Regions from separate parts of the Variovorax palleresanus genome, predicted to be linked through region 1. Evidence: predicted binding sites of a transcription regulator. Region 1 holds the regulator's gene; the other holds the start of a gene.
What was found. Region 1 encodes NrdR, which represses ribonucleotide reductase genes. Its sites were predicted from a motif close to CACNANATNTNGTG; they were not measured.
Positions count from the first base shown of each region.

Region 1 (8,498 bases):
AAGCTCGACCCGACGCTGATCCTCGCCATCATGGCCGTCGAATCGAGCTTCAACCCGTTCGCCCAGAGCCACGTGGGCGCCCAGGGCCTCATGCAGGTCATGACGCGCGTGCATGGCGACAAGTACGAAAGCGCGGGCGGCACGCTCACCGCGTTCGACCCGGTGACCAACATGCGCGTTGGCGTGAAGGTGCTGCAGGAATGCATCGCCCGCGCCGGGTCGCTCGAAGGCGGCTTGCGTTACTACGTGGGTGCCGCCAACCTCGAAGACGACGGCGGCTACGCAGGCAAGGTGCTCGCCGAGCACGAACGGTTGCTGCAGGTCGCCAATGGCCGCAATCCGCCCACGGCGGCGCCGGTGGTGCGCGCGCAGCCGATCCCCGTCGCGACGCCCCCGAAGCGGCAGCAGGCCTCCGAGCCGGCAGCCGACCCGCAGAAAGTGGCCCTGCTTTCGGAAGTTTCCTGAGGCCCTGCGCTACACTTCACCCCGTACGCGACTGGCGATAGGCGCAGCACCCCCCGCGGTGCCCCGCGCTGACGTGGAATACCACTGGGAAGCGTGCCGCCTGGCATCCATACAGGCGTTCAGCCGTTCGCCTGGGCAGCCCTTGTTTGGTTGAAGAACAAGGACCTCGTCTTCAAAGGACTGCCATGTATCACCGCAATATCCTGGTCGAACAGACCGATCCCGAAATCTGGGCTGCCATCCAGGCCGAAAACGCGCGCCAGGAACACCACATCGAGCTGATCGCGAGCGAAAACTACGCCTCGCCAGCCGTCATGGCCGCCCAAGGCTCGCAGCTCACCAACAAGTACGCCGAAGGCTACCCCGGCAAGCGCTACTACGGCGGCTGCGAACACGTCGACGTGGCCGAGCAGCTGGCCATCGACCGCATCAAGCAGATCTTCGGTGCCGACGCCGCCAACGTGCAGCCGCATTGCGGCGCCTCGGCCAACGAAGCCGTGATGCTCGCCTTCCTGAAGCCCGGCGACACCATCATGGGCATGAGCCTGGCCGAAGGCGGCCACCTGACCCACGGCATGCCCCTCAACATGAGCGGCAAGTGGTTCAACGTGGTGAGCTACGGCCTGGACGCCAACGAAGCCATCGACTGCGACGCGATGGAACGCAAGGCGCACGAGCACATGCCCAAGCTGATCATCGCGGGCGCCTCGGCCTATTCGCTGCGCATCGACTTCGAGCGCTTCGCCAAGGTGGCCAAGGACGTCGGCGCGATCTTCATGGTCGACATCGCCCACTATGCGGGCCTGGTGGCCGCGGGCGTGTACCCCAACCCGGTGCCGCACGCCGACGTGGTGACGTCCACCACCCACAAGAGCCTGCGCGGTCCGCGCGGCGGCATCATCCTGATGAAGTCGCAGCACGAGAAGGCCATCAACAGCGCCATCTTCCCGGGCCTGCAAGGCGGCCCGCTGATGCACGTGATCGCCGCCAAGGCCGTCGCGTTCAAGGAAGCGATGGCGCCTGAGTTCAAGGCCTATCAGCAGCAAGTGGTCAAGAACGCCCAGATCGTGGCGGACACACTGACCGAGCGCGGCCTGCGCATCGTGAGCGGCCGCACCGAAAGCCACGTCATGCTGGTCGACCTGCGCTCCAAGGGCATCACCGGCAAGGAAGCCGAAGCCGTGCTGGGCAGCGCCCACATGACGATCAACAAGAACGCGATTCCCAACGACCCCGAAAAGCCGATGGTGACGAGCGGCGTGCGCATTGGCACCCCCGCCATGACCACCCGCGGCTTCAAGGACGAAGAGGCGCGCATCACCGCGAACCTGGTGGCCGACGTACTGGAGAACCCGCGCGACGCCGCCAACATCGATGCGGTTCGCGCCAAGGTCCACGCGCTGACAAGCCGGTTCCCGGTCTACCGCTGACCCAGGAAGACGTGGCCGCATGAAATGCCCTTTTTGCGGTCATCTCGAAACGCAGGTCGTCGAGACCCGCGTGTCGGAAGACGCCGACTTCGTGCGCAGGCGCCGCCAGTGCAGCGCCTGCGACAAGCGCTTTACCACCTATGAGCGGCCGGACGTCAACTTTCCAGTCGTCGTCAAGAAGGACGGCAGCCGCGCCGACTTCGAATCGTCCAAGGTTCGCGCCTCGATGATGCTGGCGCTGCGCAAGCGGCCGGTGAGCATCGAGCAGATCGACAACGCATTGCTCCGCATCGAGCAGAAGCTGCTTGCCAGCGGCTTGCGTGAAATCGATTCGACCAAGGTCGGCGAACTCGTGATGCGCGAGCTCAAGAAGCTCGACAAGGTGGCCTACGTGCGCTTTGCCTCCGTGTACCGGAGCTTCGAAGACGTGGACGAGTTCAGGCAGCTGCTGCGGGACATTTGAGCGGAGCCGGTCCGCCGTTCGCGTGCGGCGGGTTCATTGGCTGTCCTTGCCGCAGGCGCCGCTTCCGCAATCGCCCTTGAGGTCGGGATTGCAGACTCTCGCGCGGCCCGAGGCCGACACGACGATGGACGCCCTGCGGCCCGACTCCGCCTTCAAGGTCAGGCAGCCGGCGCCGAAGCCCGAGCCCCCCGCCCGGCGCGAGAAGCCGTTGCTGTCGTAGTCCAGGCCCTGCACAAAACCATCTCCAAGCCCCGCATCGATGCCGACACCGGCCGGGAGCTTTTCGAAGTTGCGCACTATCTGCGGTGCGGCATCCGTTCCCGCCCGCACCGCCCATCCGCTCGACCAGTCATTTGCGGTCAGCGCCACGACGTGAACCCTCTGCGAACGTTGAATGGCTTCGGTGCGGGCGAGATTCAGCGCGGCGACAAAACCGCTGGACGCGGCCGCCAGGCGCTGGTTGAGCAGCAGATCGCGAAATGCCGGTACGCCGAGCGAGCCGAGGATCGCCGCGATGGCGATGACCACCATCAATTCCACCAGCGTGAAGCCGCTGCGCGGCCTGCGCAACGGCGCGCAGCGCTTCATTGCCAGCACCTGCTTGGCGCGGTGCCGTCACAGCCCTTGTCGCCCGTGCTGTCGAGCCAGAGCGCCCCGACCTCCGGATCGGAGAGGCCCGGCCTGGGGGTTGCGGTCAGCCTGACGCAGCGATCGATGCTGTCCTGCCCCTCGCAATTGCCGCTTTGGACCAGGTATTTGCCGCCTGCGCCGCCCTCGCCGGAGCCGCCTTCGTAGCGCTTGTACTGCCCGCTCAGGGTGTAGTTGCGCTCCTGCTGCTGCATCTGCTGCACCAGGGCCGACCGCGCCTCGGTGCGCCAGCCTTTGCGCATGAAGTCCAGGTATGACGGGTAGGAGATTGCGGCCAGGATGGCGACGATCGCAACCACGATCATCGCTTCGATCAGGGTGAAGCCGTGGCTGCGCCTGGCACCGCGTTGCACGGTCTTCATGGTTTCGCACTCCGGTAGTCGGCAATCTGGCGCCAGTTCAGGCGTCCGGACACCTGGGAGACCTGGCCGCCCTCCACGGGGCGCGCCGTGGAAATACGGACCCCGCGCGAGCCGCCCGGCACACCGACGTTGATGACGGACACCTTCTTCGTTTCCGTTCGGCGCCCGAACGCATCGGTGGCCGTGTAGGCGCCCTCGCCCAGTTCGACCAGAAGAGGCGACGACAGCAGCCCGACGCTCGAAGGAACGCAGGTTCCGCCTTGCGACAGGCCGGTCATCGCGTTCACCGAACAGCTTCGGCCGCCGCCGTTGGCGCCGCATGCTTCGGCATTCGGTATCAGCGTGTTGAAGAACAGATATCCGTCGCTCAGCGCCAACCGCGAGACCTGCCGCTCGCCCAGTTCCAGCGCGCCCGGGAAGTCGAAGTACCAGCCGCGGCGGCTCACGGCGCGGCTGGTGCCTACGCCATAGACGAAGGGCTCGCCCACGATGGCCGGCAACGATTGGCCCGCGGCGGCAACAGCCCGCCGCGCCTGCAGTTGCGTACGCGTTTCGCTGGCGGGAATCGCAGTGCCGCTGTCGTACACGCCGTACAGGCTCTGCGCGCCGCGGCTGGCCCGGCCCATGTCTTCGGCGCTCACGAACTTGCCGGTACCGAACAGCACGATGGCGCCGCCGTTCGGCCCCACCCCGACTTCGGGCGCCACGGTGATGGGCTGGCGCTTCGCGTTTGCGCCGCCCGATGTCGCGACCATCAATGGAAGGCTGCCCAGCCCGAGTGCGTTGGCTTCGCTCCACGGCGCATTGCCCGTGAAGTCGAACTTCCAGAGGTTGCCTTGCGTGTCGCCGGCGTACAGCCAGCGTGCCCAGCCGTCCGCCGCGGCAAAGTCGCCGGGTGTTGCCAAGGCATTCACGAGCGTGCTGTCTGCCGGTGCGGGCAGCATGATCTTGTGATAGTTGAGGCCCCGCTTCCATGCAGCACCGGCCGGTTTGTCGAGCGAGAGCAGGAACAGCGCGCTCCGCTTCTCAATATTTGCGTTGTTGAACCCGGAGGGAACAACCGCGAACCAGGCGTACGCCGCGGGCTGGGTGCGAGTCGCTGCGGACACACGGAACTTCATGATGCGCGGCGCCTGGAGCACATGGCCCATGTCGCCATCGTCCGCGCCGGTGAACTCCCACAAGACCTTGTCCGCCGAAAAGGCGGCAGGGTCGGAAATGTCGAGCGCAAAAACGCCGGCAGCCCCTGCCCCCGTGCCGGAGACCAGCACCGTCTTCCAGGCACCGCTGGCCATTCGCGCCTCTACCGCCGCGGCCGAGCCGTCGACATGGGCCTGGTGCGCATAGCCGGGCGAGGTGTAGCCGGCCAGCTTCGAAGACACCGAGCGGGGAACATAGGCGAAAAGCTCGTTGCCCGTGGCGGCCGAGAATGCATGCAGCATGCCGTCGTTGGCGCCGACGTACACGGCCTGCGGCCTTGCCTTGTGAGCATCGAGAAACTGTTGGTACCCGGCGCCTCGCACGTTCGGGCTCGGAGGGCCGACGAAGAGCGGGTTCGAATTGGCAACGTCGCCCATCACCGAATCGCGCACGCGGAAGGTCCCACCTGGCGCAGAAAGCTCCTTGCGCCGGTCGCCGCGCAGGTAGGCCAGCCGCTCGGCGCCCAGGCCATCGGTTGCTGCTGGCACGGCATAGGGCTCGGCGTTCAAGGCGCTTTGCAGCGCCTTGTCCAGTGCGTTCCACTGAAAAGGCGCGCCGACGCCGGCAGCCGAGAGGGTGAAGATGCTTCGGTCCGCCGGCTCGCGCGCAGGCACTGCAGGTTGGGCCGATGCATCGCCGGTCAGCAAGGCTCCCGCGTCCCAGCTGGGCTCCTCGGCCTGGCGAACGGTGCCCGAGCCTGCGTCGTAGGCCAGTGGATACGCCAGCAACGTTCCCGACCATCTGCGCCCGCTGAACCGGGCCACGTAAAGACTGGCGCCCGTCGCTCCGATGCGGTTCGAAGAGATTGCCGCGTCCGCCGTGCTTCCGCCCGATGGCGCGGCCGCCGACTGGAACACCTTGCGGATTGCGGCCAGTAGCTGGTGCGGCTCGCCGGCGAGGAAGTAGTTGGACGGCTTCGGCTGGCCGTCGTCGTCGAGGCCTTCGGCCCATTCGGCATTGCTGCCCACGTCCGCCCGGCCACCGCCACCCGATGCGACGAACGGATTGCCGTCGCCGTTGCTGTCCACGAAGCCACCGTATTTGGACGCGAGGTACAGGGCGCTGCCACGCTGGCCCTGCCGAATGGCGCCCTGCCCGCTCGCATCCAGATCGATGCCGAAGGTCTGGACTCGGGCCTCGGAAAAATCGGCGCGGATCTTCTGCGTATTGGCCCAGTAGGCCAGACCCGCCATGCCGAACGAGCCCCTTTCTGTGCCTGTTTCCGCGCCGGCGATGGTGCCCGACGTCAGTTGCGCGCCGCCCTTGTAGTTGAAGGCCGGAAGGCCTCGGTTGCCGGTGGTGGCAAGGCCGGTCCTCTCCGAAGGATGCGCATAGGAAAACGCTTCGCGGTTTTCGAACGCACCGACGAGTCGTGTCCAGTAGGCGGTGTCCGGCTCGAACGACGCGCTGCTGAAGCCGCGGCCGCCGCCGGGCATGCCTGGCAAGGAATGGTCGTCGTGCGTATCGAGATCACCGATCGCCAGGATGTGGTTCTTGCGGCAGCTGGCCGCCACCGGGTCCCAGCTGCTCTTGCGGCTTTCATCGCGCCATGCGGCCGTGTCGTTGGAGACCGGCAGCCCGTCCTTGCGGGGATCGTTCGTTGCGACCACGCCCGCCAGGGCTTCCGGCGTCGGAGCCTTGGCCTGCAGGTAGCGCAGCGACTCGTAGTAGAGCTCGCCCGCAGGGTCGAACTTCTTGTAGGCGCCGCCGCGCCCGAACCGGTTCAGGTAGTTGACGATGCCGCTGTATCGGCCACCCTGCGCAGCCGCATCGGGATCGTCGATGAAGACGCCAGTCGTCGCGTTCCACTCGGCCCGGGGGTTGTCCACGCTGTCGAGGCCGGCGTCGAGCTTCCGAGGCCCCGTGTATTTCATCGGCGCGCGCAGCACGCCGCCGTAGCGCGCCGGGTCGTTGTCCAGCAGGTAGCCGAAAACGGCGAAGCGCATGCGACTCGAATGGCGCTGGATTTCGCCCACGGGCTTGAATTGGCCGCCCGGGTATTTGAGGCAGAGATCGATGCGCGTCGCGGCCTCTGCCGCCGTGCAAACCTCGACCCGCGCAAAGTAAGGTGCACTCGCAGCGCCCGGGCCATATTGCTGGTCGGTACCGGGGCTTGCGCAACCGCCGCTGGCGCTCGGCCCGACGAACATGCGGTCGAGACAATGGTTGAAGTGAACAGTGCCTGCCGCGCGAACGCCCGTGCGGCTGTCCGCGACGAGCGGCGTGAGCTTGTCCAGGTTGCCCGTCACGGCCTTGTCGGGAAAGTAGCTGCTGCGATAGAAATCTTCTTGCAGCACCGCGCGCTGCAGCACGGTGCGGCCGGCTTCGTCCACCACGCGGTCTCCGCCTGTCAAGGCGAGTCGCAGCACGTCGATGGTGGAGATGGCCGCCCAGTTCAGCAAATTGCCGCTCCACTGATTGGCGCATGCAATTTCGCCGTCGGCGAGCTTCACCGCAGGTGCAAGGCGCCTGAAATAACCATCGGCCGCCGCATAGCCGTAGCAGGCCATCGGATCCCAATAGCCGCGGTAGACCTTCTTCCAGTCGAAGCTGCCGCGATACGCCGCACCGGCGTTCGAGAACTCCAGCGCGAGATCGAGCACCAGGTTCGGATCGGCGCGCGATGCCATGGAAGACAGCGGTTCGCCCGGAAACTCGACCTGCTCCGCCGCCAAAGCGCATGGAGCGTTGCAAAGGGCCAAGGCCGCAACGACCGCAGCCGCGATGCCGCAGCTTTCAAGAGAACGCATTCGGGTTCCGTTTCAAGATGAAGAACTCAGGAAGGGCAGCCCGGGCTCGCGCCCGACTTGTACAAATTGGTCTGCAGCACCACTTGCGTGTCCTCTTGCATGCCGTAGCCGATGGCCGTGACGCGAAAGAGATGCGAGGCATTGCGCGCACTCGCGCTCTGCAACTGGCCCGACTGCCAGCCGCCGAGATTGCGAACCGCCTCGACGATGTAGCGCGGCGCGCGCGCGGGCAATGTCCCGGCGCGTACGTCCGCAGCCCCGTCGCCAGCGGCATAGGCTTGTCCGGTGAAGGTGCCGTAGACGACGGATGTCGTGCTGTCGGCAGCGAAGTCGGCGGTCATCCACGCTGGCTTGTCGCCGGACTCGGCCGGCGCGCACAGCCCTTGGCGCATGCCCGCGCCACCGCATCCGGGAACGAAGGCCGAGATATCGCTGCCGCTGAAAAGACAGAGGCGCTGGGCCGCGCTGGAATTGGGGCCGAGCACGTCTCGTTCGGCGTCGACGAGCGCGGCTTCCGCGGCCTGGAACGCAACCTCGGTGTCGCGGTCGTTGCGCGCGCTTCGCTCGCCCACCAGCGAAACCTGTGCCGCACCGATGCCCAGCACCATCGCAATGACCAGCATCAACAGCACCACGATCAACGAGAAGCCTCGTTGCGACAAGCGATCCGTCCGGCTCATGGCGCCGGCTCCTTCATGACGTTGCGCAGCATGACGGTGAAGGTCGAGGTGCGACGCAGCCTGCCATCGGCCGGGGGCTTGAAACTCGTGCCTGAAAACTCCGCGCCCAAGGGGTAGAGCGTCTCGCCCTGCAGACGCGGCCCACTGTTGTTGCGGCCACTTCGCGCGACCATGCCGATGCGAAGACCGACGACCTTGCGCCATTCGGCGTTGATGGCGGCAACCGATCTTGCCTGCGCTTCCAGTTGCGCGGCGTCGAGCCAGCGCTCGGGCACGCCATCGCCGTTGACGTCGTAGGCATAGACGACCTTGAACACTTCGATGCCGCGCGCGAGCGGCTCGGACTTGAACGTGTCCACCGTTTCGCTGTGGTACTTGCAATAGAGCTCGGGCTCCTTGTCGGCCGCTTCGGCGACGTGAAAGAAGCTCCACGCACGATCGGCAAGCGCCGGCTTCCCGGCAGACGGCCCGGCCTGCGCGATCCCCATGCAGTCGACCAT
Region 1 is NZ_JBJNVP010000002.1:375,784-384,281, forward strand. It holds gene ACJ7Z0_RS05590 (lytic transglycosylase domain-containing protein) at 1-465, shown strand, start outside; ZMP/ZTP riboswitch at 483-609, shown strand; gene glyA (serine hydroxymethyltransferase) at 651-1,895, shown strand; gene nrdR (transcriptional regulator NrdR) at 1,915-2,358, shown strand; gene ACJ7Z0_RS05605 (GspH/FimT family pseudopilin) at 2,392-2,946, opposite strand; gene ACJ7Z0_RS05610 (type IV pilin protein) at 2,943-3,368, opposite strand; gene ACJ7Z0_RS05615 (pilus assembly protein) at 3,365-7,318, opposite strand; gene ACJ7Z0_RS05620 (pilus assembly PilX family protein) at 7,345-7,998, opposite strand; gene ACJ7Z0_RS05625 (PilW family protein) at 7,995-8,498, opposite strand, start outside.

Region 2 (8,498 bases), 3.2 Mb from region 1:
ATTGCGTCCTATGGCTTGTTCGGCGCCGCCGTGGTCCATGCGTGGCTGATCACGCGGGCCGAAAAGCAGATCCGCCTGGCCACCGAGCCGCAGGCGGGCCTGCCGCTGCTCACGCTCGAGCGGCTCACCTTCCGCTTCGTGATGGCCGGCTTCGTGCTGCTTTCGGCCACGCTGCTCGCAGGCTTGCTGTTCAGCGAAACGCTGTATGGCGCGTCGTTCCGCGGGTGGAAGTGGGACCACAAGACGGTGTTCTCGGTGCTCGCCTGGATCAGCTTTGCGGTGCTGCTGATCGGCCGCGTGCGCTTCGGCTGGCGCGGCCGCACGGCGCGGCGCGTGCTCTACGCCGGCTCCGTCCTGTTGCTGCTGGCCTACGTGGGCTCGCGCTTCGTGCTCGAAGTGGTGCTGGCGCGCGGCACATCATGAAGTACCTGCTCGTTTTGGCGGTGCTCTGGGTGGCCATCTGGCTCTGGCGCAAGAACCGCCGGGAGGAAATGCGCGAGGCCCAGCGCGAGCAGGAGGCGGCCCGCGCCCAGCGGCCGCCTGCCGCACCGGCGGCTCCGCAGGCCATGCTGCGCTGTGCCCATTGCGGTTTGCACCTGCCCGCGAGCGACGCGATCGGGGGCCCAGGCGACGCGGTCTACTGCAGTGCGGCGCACCGCCAGGCCGCCGAGCGCGGCTGAACGAGCGCCGCGCCTCCATGAGTTCTTCCCTCTGGCCGCAAGGCGAGGCCGCCACCGACTGGGACTTGCTCGAGCCGGGGCGCAGCGAGAGCGCCGCGCTGCTGCGCTTGTGGCGCGGCTTCATGGCGGCGCGCTGCTTCGTTGCAGTGGTGCTCGTACTGCTACAGGGCGTGGCACTGGCGCTCGGCCAGACGATGCAACCGTTGGCCATCGCGCTTTCGGCCGGCTACCTGATCGCCACCTGGCTGGGCGCCCGCTACGCGCATTTCGCGCCACCGATCCGGGGCTTCGCGGCGCTGTGGTTCATCACCATCGGCATCGACCTCGGCACCTTCACCGCGCTCCAGGTGCTCCAGGGCGGCAACATCAACTACACGCCGCTGTTCGCGCTGCCGGTGCTCATGAGCGCGGTGCTCGGCACGGTGACCGTGGGCCTGGGCACCACGGCCACGGTCACCCTGCTGCTGCTGGCCGACGCGGGCTGGCACTGGCTGCAGCAGCCCGGCGATTCCTCCACCCGCTTCGTGCAGGCGGCGCTGACCGGCACCGGCCTTTTCGTCGTGGCCCTGCTGGCGCACGAGTTGGCGCGCCGGCTCGCGCGCGAAGAAGAAACCGCGCTGCGCAACCGCAGCAGCGCGCAGATGCAGGCGCAGGTCAACGACCTGGTGATCGAGACACTGAGCGAAGGCGTGCTGGTGATCGACGCCGAGGGCATGGTGCATGCGGCCAATCCGGCGGCCGACGCCATCCTCGGACAAGGCCTGGCCCGGCTCGCCCTCCCGTTTGCACTGCATGCGCAGCCGGCCTGGCACGCACTGGCGGCGTTGGCGCGCCAGACCTTTGCGCGCCGCGCCCCGCAAAGCGAAGAAATCCCCGTGGCGCAAGCCCGCGGCGCCGCGCGCGAAGTGCGGGTGCGCACGCGGCTCACGCCCACCAGCGACCAGCGCGTCGACAGCCTGTGCGTGATGTTCCTGCAGGACCTGCGCGAACTGGAGGCCCGCATCCGCACCGAAAAGCTCGCCGCGATGGGCCGCATGTCGGCCGCGGTGGCGCATGAAATACGCAACCCGCTGGCCGCGATCACGCAGGCCAGTGCCCTGCTCAACGAAGACCTCACTGATCCCGCGCACCGCAAGTTGACCAGCATGGTCCAGCACAACGCGCAGCGGCTCGCTCGCATCGTGGACGACGTGCTCGATGTTTCGCGCGCGCGCCAGCAGCGCGTGCTCTCGCTCGGCGAGCAGGTCGCGCTCGACCCTGCGGTGCGCGCGCTGGCCGAAGAATGGGTGCGCCAGACGCACCGCCAGGGCGTGCTGATCACGCTCGATGCCGCCGACAGCGAAGTGCGCTTCGACGTCGAGCACCTGCGCCGCCTGCTCGTGAACCTGCTGGACAACGCGGCGCGCTACGCCGGCAACCGGGAAGGCTCGATCCAGGTCGTCACCACCATGCAGCGCGGCAGCTCCAGCCGACCCAGCCTGCAAGTTTGGAGCGACGGCGCGCCGCTGGAGCCGGCGGTGCAACGCCACCTGTTTGAACCTTTCTTCTCATCCGAGAGCCGCTCCAGCGGGCTCGGCCTCTTCCTGTGCCGCGAGCTGTGCCGGCGCCATGGCGCCACCATCGGCTACGAACGGCGCGCGCTCGTCGCGGGCGGGCCTGAAGGCAACGAATTCTTCGTCAGCTTTGCGCCAAGCGAAAACCGGCTGACACAATAGCGCCGTGAGCACTCCTCCTCCTTCCCTGCAGCGTCCGGCCAACATCCTGGTCATCGACGACGAACCCGACCTGCGCACGCTGTACGAGCTGACGTTGCTGCGCGAAGGCTATCGCGTCGAGGCCGCCGGGAGCGTCTCCGAAGCCTGGCAGCATCTCGAGGCTGCGCATTTCGATGCGGTGATCACCGACATGCGGCTGCCCGATGGGCAGGGCATGGAAATCATCCATCGCATCCAGAAGAACCAGCGCAGCGAGCGTTGCGTCGTGATGACGGCCTATGGCTCCGCCGAGAACGCGGTCGAGGCATTGAAGGCCGGCGCGTTCGACTACCTGACCAAGCCGGTCGATCTCAAGCAGTTCCGCGCGGTGGTCGCCTCCGCCGTGCAGGCGCAGCAGGCGTTGCCCACCAAGGCGGTGCGGGCCGCGCCCGCGGAAACGGGCGAACGCACCGATGCGCCCGCCATTCCGGGCAGCGGCATCGCGGCGCTCCAACGGCTGGTGGGCGACTCGGAGCCGATGCGGCTCGTCAAGTCGCGCATCGCCAAGGTGGCGCGCGGCATGGCACCGGTGCTGGTGCGCGGCGAATCGGGCACCGGCAAGGAACTGGTGGCGCGCGCCGTGCACGCCTGCAGCCAGCGCAGCGAAGGTCCCTTCGTCGCGGTCAACTGCGGCGCCATTCCCGAGAACCTGCTCGAGGCCGAATTCTTCGGCGCCCGCAAGGGCTCCTACACCGGATCGTCGCAAGACCGCGACGGCTACTTCCAGGCCGCGCGCGGCGGCACGCTGTTCCTCGACGAGATCGGCGACCTGCCGCTCGCAATGCAGTCCAAGCTGCTGCGCGCCATCCAGGAGCGCAGCGTGCGCTCGATCGGTTCCACGCAGGAAGACGCGGTCGACGTGCGCATCGTGAGTGCCACGCACAAGGATCTGCATGCGGGAGTCCAGGCCGGCCGCTTCCGGCAAGACCTGTTCTACCGGCTCAACGTGATCGAGATTGCGGTGCCCGCGCTGCGCGACCGGCGCGAAGACCTGCCCGCGCTTTGCGCCGCGCTGCTCGCGCGCATTGCGCAGGACGGCGGCTTGCCGGTGCCCCACCTGTCCGCCGATCTGCTGCGCCGCCTGGCACAGCATCCGCTCGACGGCAACGTGCGCGAACTCGAGAACCTGCTGCATCGCGCCGTGGCGCTGAACGACGGCGACGAACTGCACCTCGACCTGACGGCGGGAGGACAGCCTGCCGCGGCGCCGGCCGATTCGACCGGTGCGGCAACCGCGCCTTCGCCCCTGTCTTCTTCGCTGGCGGCCGACGGCGAATCCCCTCCCGCACCCGCTACGGCCGCAAGCGCGGTTGCGGAGTCCAGGCCCGCCGCCCTTCCCTCCGACCTGCAGGCCTACCTCGACCAGCAGGAGCGCGAGATTCTCGTGCGCGCGCTGCGCGAAAGCGGCTTCAACCGCACGGCGGCCGCGGCGCGGCTCGGCATGAGCCTGCGCCAGATCCGCTACCGCATCGCGCGGCTGGGCATCACCACGCCCAACGGCGACGAAGGTGCCGCCAGCCATGCCGACGACTGACGCACCGGCCAGCGCGGGCAGCCACGGCGACGGCCTCTGGCACGCCGGCTGGTATCGCTTCGCCAAGGCGCTGCGCTCGCCGAATTTCGGTCCGCGGCCCGCGGGCGCGCAGACCGATCTGATCGTGCTGCATTCGATCAGCCTGCCGCCCGGCGAATACGGCGGCGATGCGGTGCAACAGCTTTTTGCCAACCAGCTCGACTGGGACGCGCACCCCTACTTCCAATCCATCCGCGGCCTCGAGGTTTCCTCGCATTTCTACGTGCGGCGCAATGGCGAGCTCTGGCAGTTCGTGAGCTGCGACGACCGTGCCTGGCACGCCGGTGCGTCGTCGTGGCGCGGCCGCCAGAACTGCAACGACGATTCGATCGGCATCGAACTCGAAGGCCTGGAAGGCGAACGTTTCGAAGAGGCGCAATACGAAACGCTGGCCAGCCTCTGTGCCGCCATCGCGCAGCACTACGCCATTGCCCACATCGCCGGCCACGAGCACATCGCACCGGGTCGCAAGCAAGACCCTGGCGCGGGCTTCGACTGGCAGTTGCTGCGCGGACAACTCGGCTGGGACTTGCAAATGTTTCCCGAGCAGGCGGTCCCGCGTTAATTTTTTTAATCGCGCGGCGCCCTGCGATGCGCTGTGCTTGCGTCGACTCCGTTTCTCAAACGCCGACGCGCAGCGTAGCAACCATGCGCCTTGCAGGCCCAAATCGTCCGGCAGGCCACGCCCCATGCGGCCTGCGCGACCATAAGCCAGTATTCACGCGGCACCGATGGCCGTATGCCGAATCCTAGAGAAATACCCGTAGGGGTTAAACTTCCACAAAACACTACCTGTAGTGGCTTGTAGACCCTCTACACCCTAGATATAGTGTCCTCCGTCCGGCCAACAACGCCGGCGCAACGCCCGACCAAGGCGCTGCCACCCAACAAGAATTGCCAACCGAGAGGAAGCGAATGCAAACTGCCCTGAACACCCCATCGACCCCGCGTGCCGTTCCCTCCACGCCGTCCCAGCAACGCGACACCGCGGGCTCCACCACCGCCCAGAACCTCGCGAACTACCAGATCATTCGCCGCAACGGCGCCGTGGTTCCCTTCGAACCCAACAAGATCGCCATCGCCATGATGAAAGCCTTCCTGGCGGTGCACGGCACCCAGGGCGCGGCTTCAGCCAGCGTGCGCGAGACGGTCGACGCACTCACGCAAGGCGTGATCCGCGCCATGGTCCGCTCGCGTCCGGGCGGCGGCACCTTCCACATCGAAGACGTGCAGGACCAGGTCGAACTCGGCCTGATGCGCGGCGGCCACCACGAAATCGCGCGCGCCTATGTGCTGTACCGTGAACGCCGCACGCAAGAGCGCTCCAAGCAGGTCGCGCAGGAAGCGCCGGCCACGCCGCTGCTGCACGTGCTGGACGGCGGCGAACGCGTCGCGCTCGACCTGAACGAACTCAAGGGCCTGATCGAATCGGCCTGCGAGGGCCTCGGCGACGGCATCACCGCCGCGCCGATCGTCGCCGAGACGATGCGCAACCTGTATGACGGCGTGCCGCTCGACGAGGTCTACAAGGCCTCGATCCTGGCCGCCCGCACGCTGATCGAGAAGGATCCCGACTACACCTTCGCGACCGCCCGCCTGCTGCTGCACACGATCTTCAAGGAGATCATCGGCCGCGAAGTCATGCCCACCGAGCGTGCGCAGACCTACGCCGATTACTTCCCGCAGTTCATCAAGAAGGGCGTCGAGAACGAGCTGCTCGACGAAAAGCTGCTGCAGTACGACCTGCCCCGCCTGGGCGCCGCGCTCAAGGCCGAGCGCGACAACCAGTTCGACTACCTCGGCCTGCAGACGCTGTACGACCGCTACTTCCTGCACGTGCGCAAGAACCGCATCGAGCTGCCGCAGGCCTTCTTCATGCGCGTGGCCATGGGCCTCTCGCTCGGCGAAATCGACCGCGAAGCCCGCGCCATCGAGTTCTACGAAGTGCTGTCGTCCTTCGACTTCATGTCGAGCACGCCCACGCTGTTCAATGCCGGCACGCTGCGCTCGCAGCTGTCCAGCTGCTACCTGACCACCGTGCCCGACGACCTGGACGGCATCTACGAGTCGATCAAGGAAAACGCGCTGCTGTCGAAGTTCGCTGGCGGCCTGGGCAACGACTGGACCCGCGTGCGCGCGCTCGGCAGCCACATCAAGGGCACCAACGGCGAATCGCAGGGTGTGGTGCCGTTCCTGAAGGTGGTGAACGACACGGCTGTGGCCGTGAACCAGGGCGGCAAGCGCAAGGGCGCGGTCTGCACCTACCTGGAAACCTGGCACCTCGACATCGAGGAGTTCCTGGAGCTGCGCAAGAACACCGGCGACGACCGCCGCCGCACGCACGACATGAACACGGCCAACTGGATCCCCGACCTGTTCATGCGCCGCGTGATGGAAAAGGGCACCTGGACGCTGTTCTCGCCCTCGAACGTGCCCGACCTGCACGACCTGTTCGGCGCCGACTTCGAGAAGGCCTACGTGGCCTATGAAGAAAAGGCCGCGCGCGGCGAGATCAAGCCCGCCCGCACCATCCAGGCGTCGGACCTCTGGCGCAAGATGCTCACGATGCTGTTCGAGACCGGCCATCCCTGGATCACCTTCAAGGATGCCTGCAATGTGCGCTCGCCGCAGCAGCACGCCGGCGTGGTTCACTCGTCGAACCTGTGCACCGAGATCACGCTGAACACCAGCGACACCGAAACCGCCGTCTGCAACCTGGGTTCGGTGAACCTGCTGCAGCATCTGAAGGACGGCAAGGTCGACCAGGAGAAGCTCAAGCGGACGATCTCGACCGCGATGCGCATGCTCGACAACGTGATCGACATCAACTACTACGCCGTGAAGAAGGCGCGCGACTCGAACCTGCGCCACCGTCCGGTGGGCCTCGGCCTGATGGGCTTCCAGGACGCGCTGTACGAACTGCGCATTCCCTACGCCTCGCAGGAAGCCGTGCAGTTCGCCGACGAGTCGATGGAAGCCATCTGCTACCACGCCTACTGGGCATCGACCGACCTGGCCCGCGAACGCGGCAAGTACTCGAGCTACAAGGGCTCGCTGTGGGACAAGGGGATTCTTCCGATCGACACGCTCGACCTGCTCGAGCAGGCCCGCGGTGGCTACGTCGAGGTCGACCGCTCGTCCACGCTCGACTGGGACGCGCTGCGCCAGAAGATCAAGGCCGACGGCATGCGTAACTCCAACTGCGTGGCCATCGCACCGACCGCGACCATCTCCAACATCATCGGCGTCGACGCGTCCATCGAGCCCTGCTTCGGCAACCTCTCGGTCAAGTCGAACCTGTCGGGCGAATTCACCGTGATCAACCACTACCTGGTGCGCGACCTGAAGCGCCTGGGCCTGTGGGACGACGTGATGGTCATGGACCTGAAGCACTTCGACGGTTCGCTGCGCCCGATCGACCGCGTGCCGCAAGACGTGAAGGCGCTCTACGCCACCGCGTTCGAAGTCGAGACCACGTGGCTGGTCGAAGCCGCCTCGCGTCGCCAGAAGTGGATCGACCAGGCGCAGTCGCTCAACATCTACATGGCCGGCGCATCGGGCAAGAAGCTCGACGACACCTACAAGCTCGCATGGCTGCGCGGCCTGAAGACGACCTACTACCTGCGCACACAGAGCGCGACGCACGCCGAAAAGTCGACCGTGCAATCGGGCCGCCTCAACGCGGTGTCGTCGGGCAGCGATGCATCCTCGGGCATGAGCGCGCTCGAAGCCGCAGCAGCCGCAGCAAAGGCGCAGATGAGTGCGATGCCTGCGACCGACATCGCGTTCTGCGGCGTCGACGATCCGACTTGCGAAGCATGCCAATGACGCGTCAGTGAAGTCAGAGAGAGGTGCATGCACGACGCGCGAACTCTCAGTCGATCACGGCATCGACTGACATCGCGCGATGCATGAGAGCAACATAACAACCACATAAATGGAGCGCGATGTGAACGAGCACTTTGCAACTCACATCGTTGCTCCGATAATCGAGCATTGGATTTTTCTATGTTGACCTGGGACGAAGAAGTCAAGCCCTCCTTATCAAAGGATATGCAACAAGGATTGCAGCAACACCACGCATCGACCAGCGGCATGACCGCAGGCCGACCGGTGGACGCTCCGACTTCGTCGATTGCACAGCAGCCCACCGCAGCCCCCGTCGCTGCGCAGCGCGTCAAGGCTTCCGACAAGCGCATCATCAACGGCCAGACCGACGTCAACCAGCTGGTGCCGTTCAAGTACAAGTGGGCCTGGGAAAAGTACCTGGCCACCTGCGCCAACCACTGGATGCCGCAAGAGGTGAACATGACGCGCGACATCGCGTTGTGGAAAGACCCGAACGGCCTGACCGAAGACGAGCGCCGCATCGTCAAGCGCAACCTCGGCTTCTTCGTGACCGCCGACTCGCTGGCCGCCAACAACATCGTGCTGGGCACCTACCGCCACATCACGGCGCCCGAATGCCGCCAGTTCCTGCTGCGCCAGGCA
Region 2 is NZ_JBJNVP010000002.1:3,550,064-3,558,561, reverse strand. It holds gene ACJ7Z0_RS20505 (cytochrome C assembly family protein) at 1-423, shown strand, start outside; gene ACJ7Z0_RS20500 (PP0621 family protein) at 420-680, shown strand; gene ACJ7Z0_RS20495 (two-component system sensor histidine kinase NtrB) at 698-2,395, shown strand; gene ACJ7Z0_RS20490 (sigma-54-dependent transcriptional regulator) at 2,400-3,968, shown strand; gene ampD (1,6-anhydro-N-acetylmuramyl-L-alanine amidase AmpD) at 3,955-4,572, shown strand; gene ACJ7Z0_RS20480 (ribonucleoside-diphosphate reductase subunit alpha) at 4,923-7,835, shown strand; gene ACJ7Z0_RS20475 (ribonucleotide-diphosphate reductase subunit beta) at 8,016-8,498, shown strand, end outside.
Region 2: the regulator NrdR is predicted to act here: its motif matches at 4,826-4,839, upstream of ACJ7Z0_RS20480 (ribonucleoside-diphosphate reductase subunit alpha).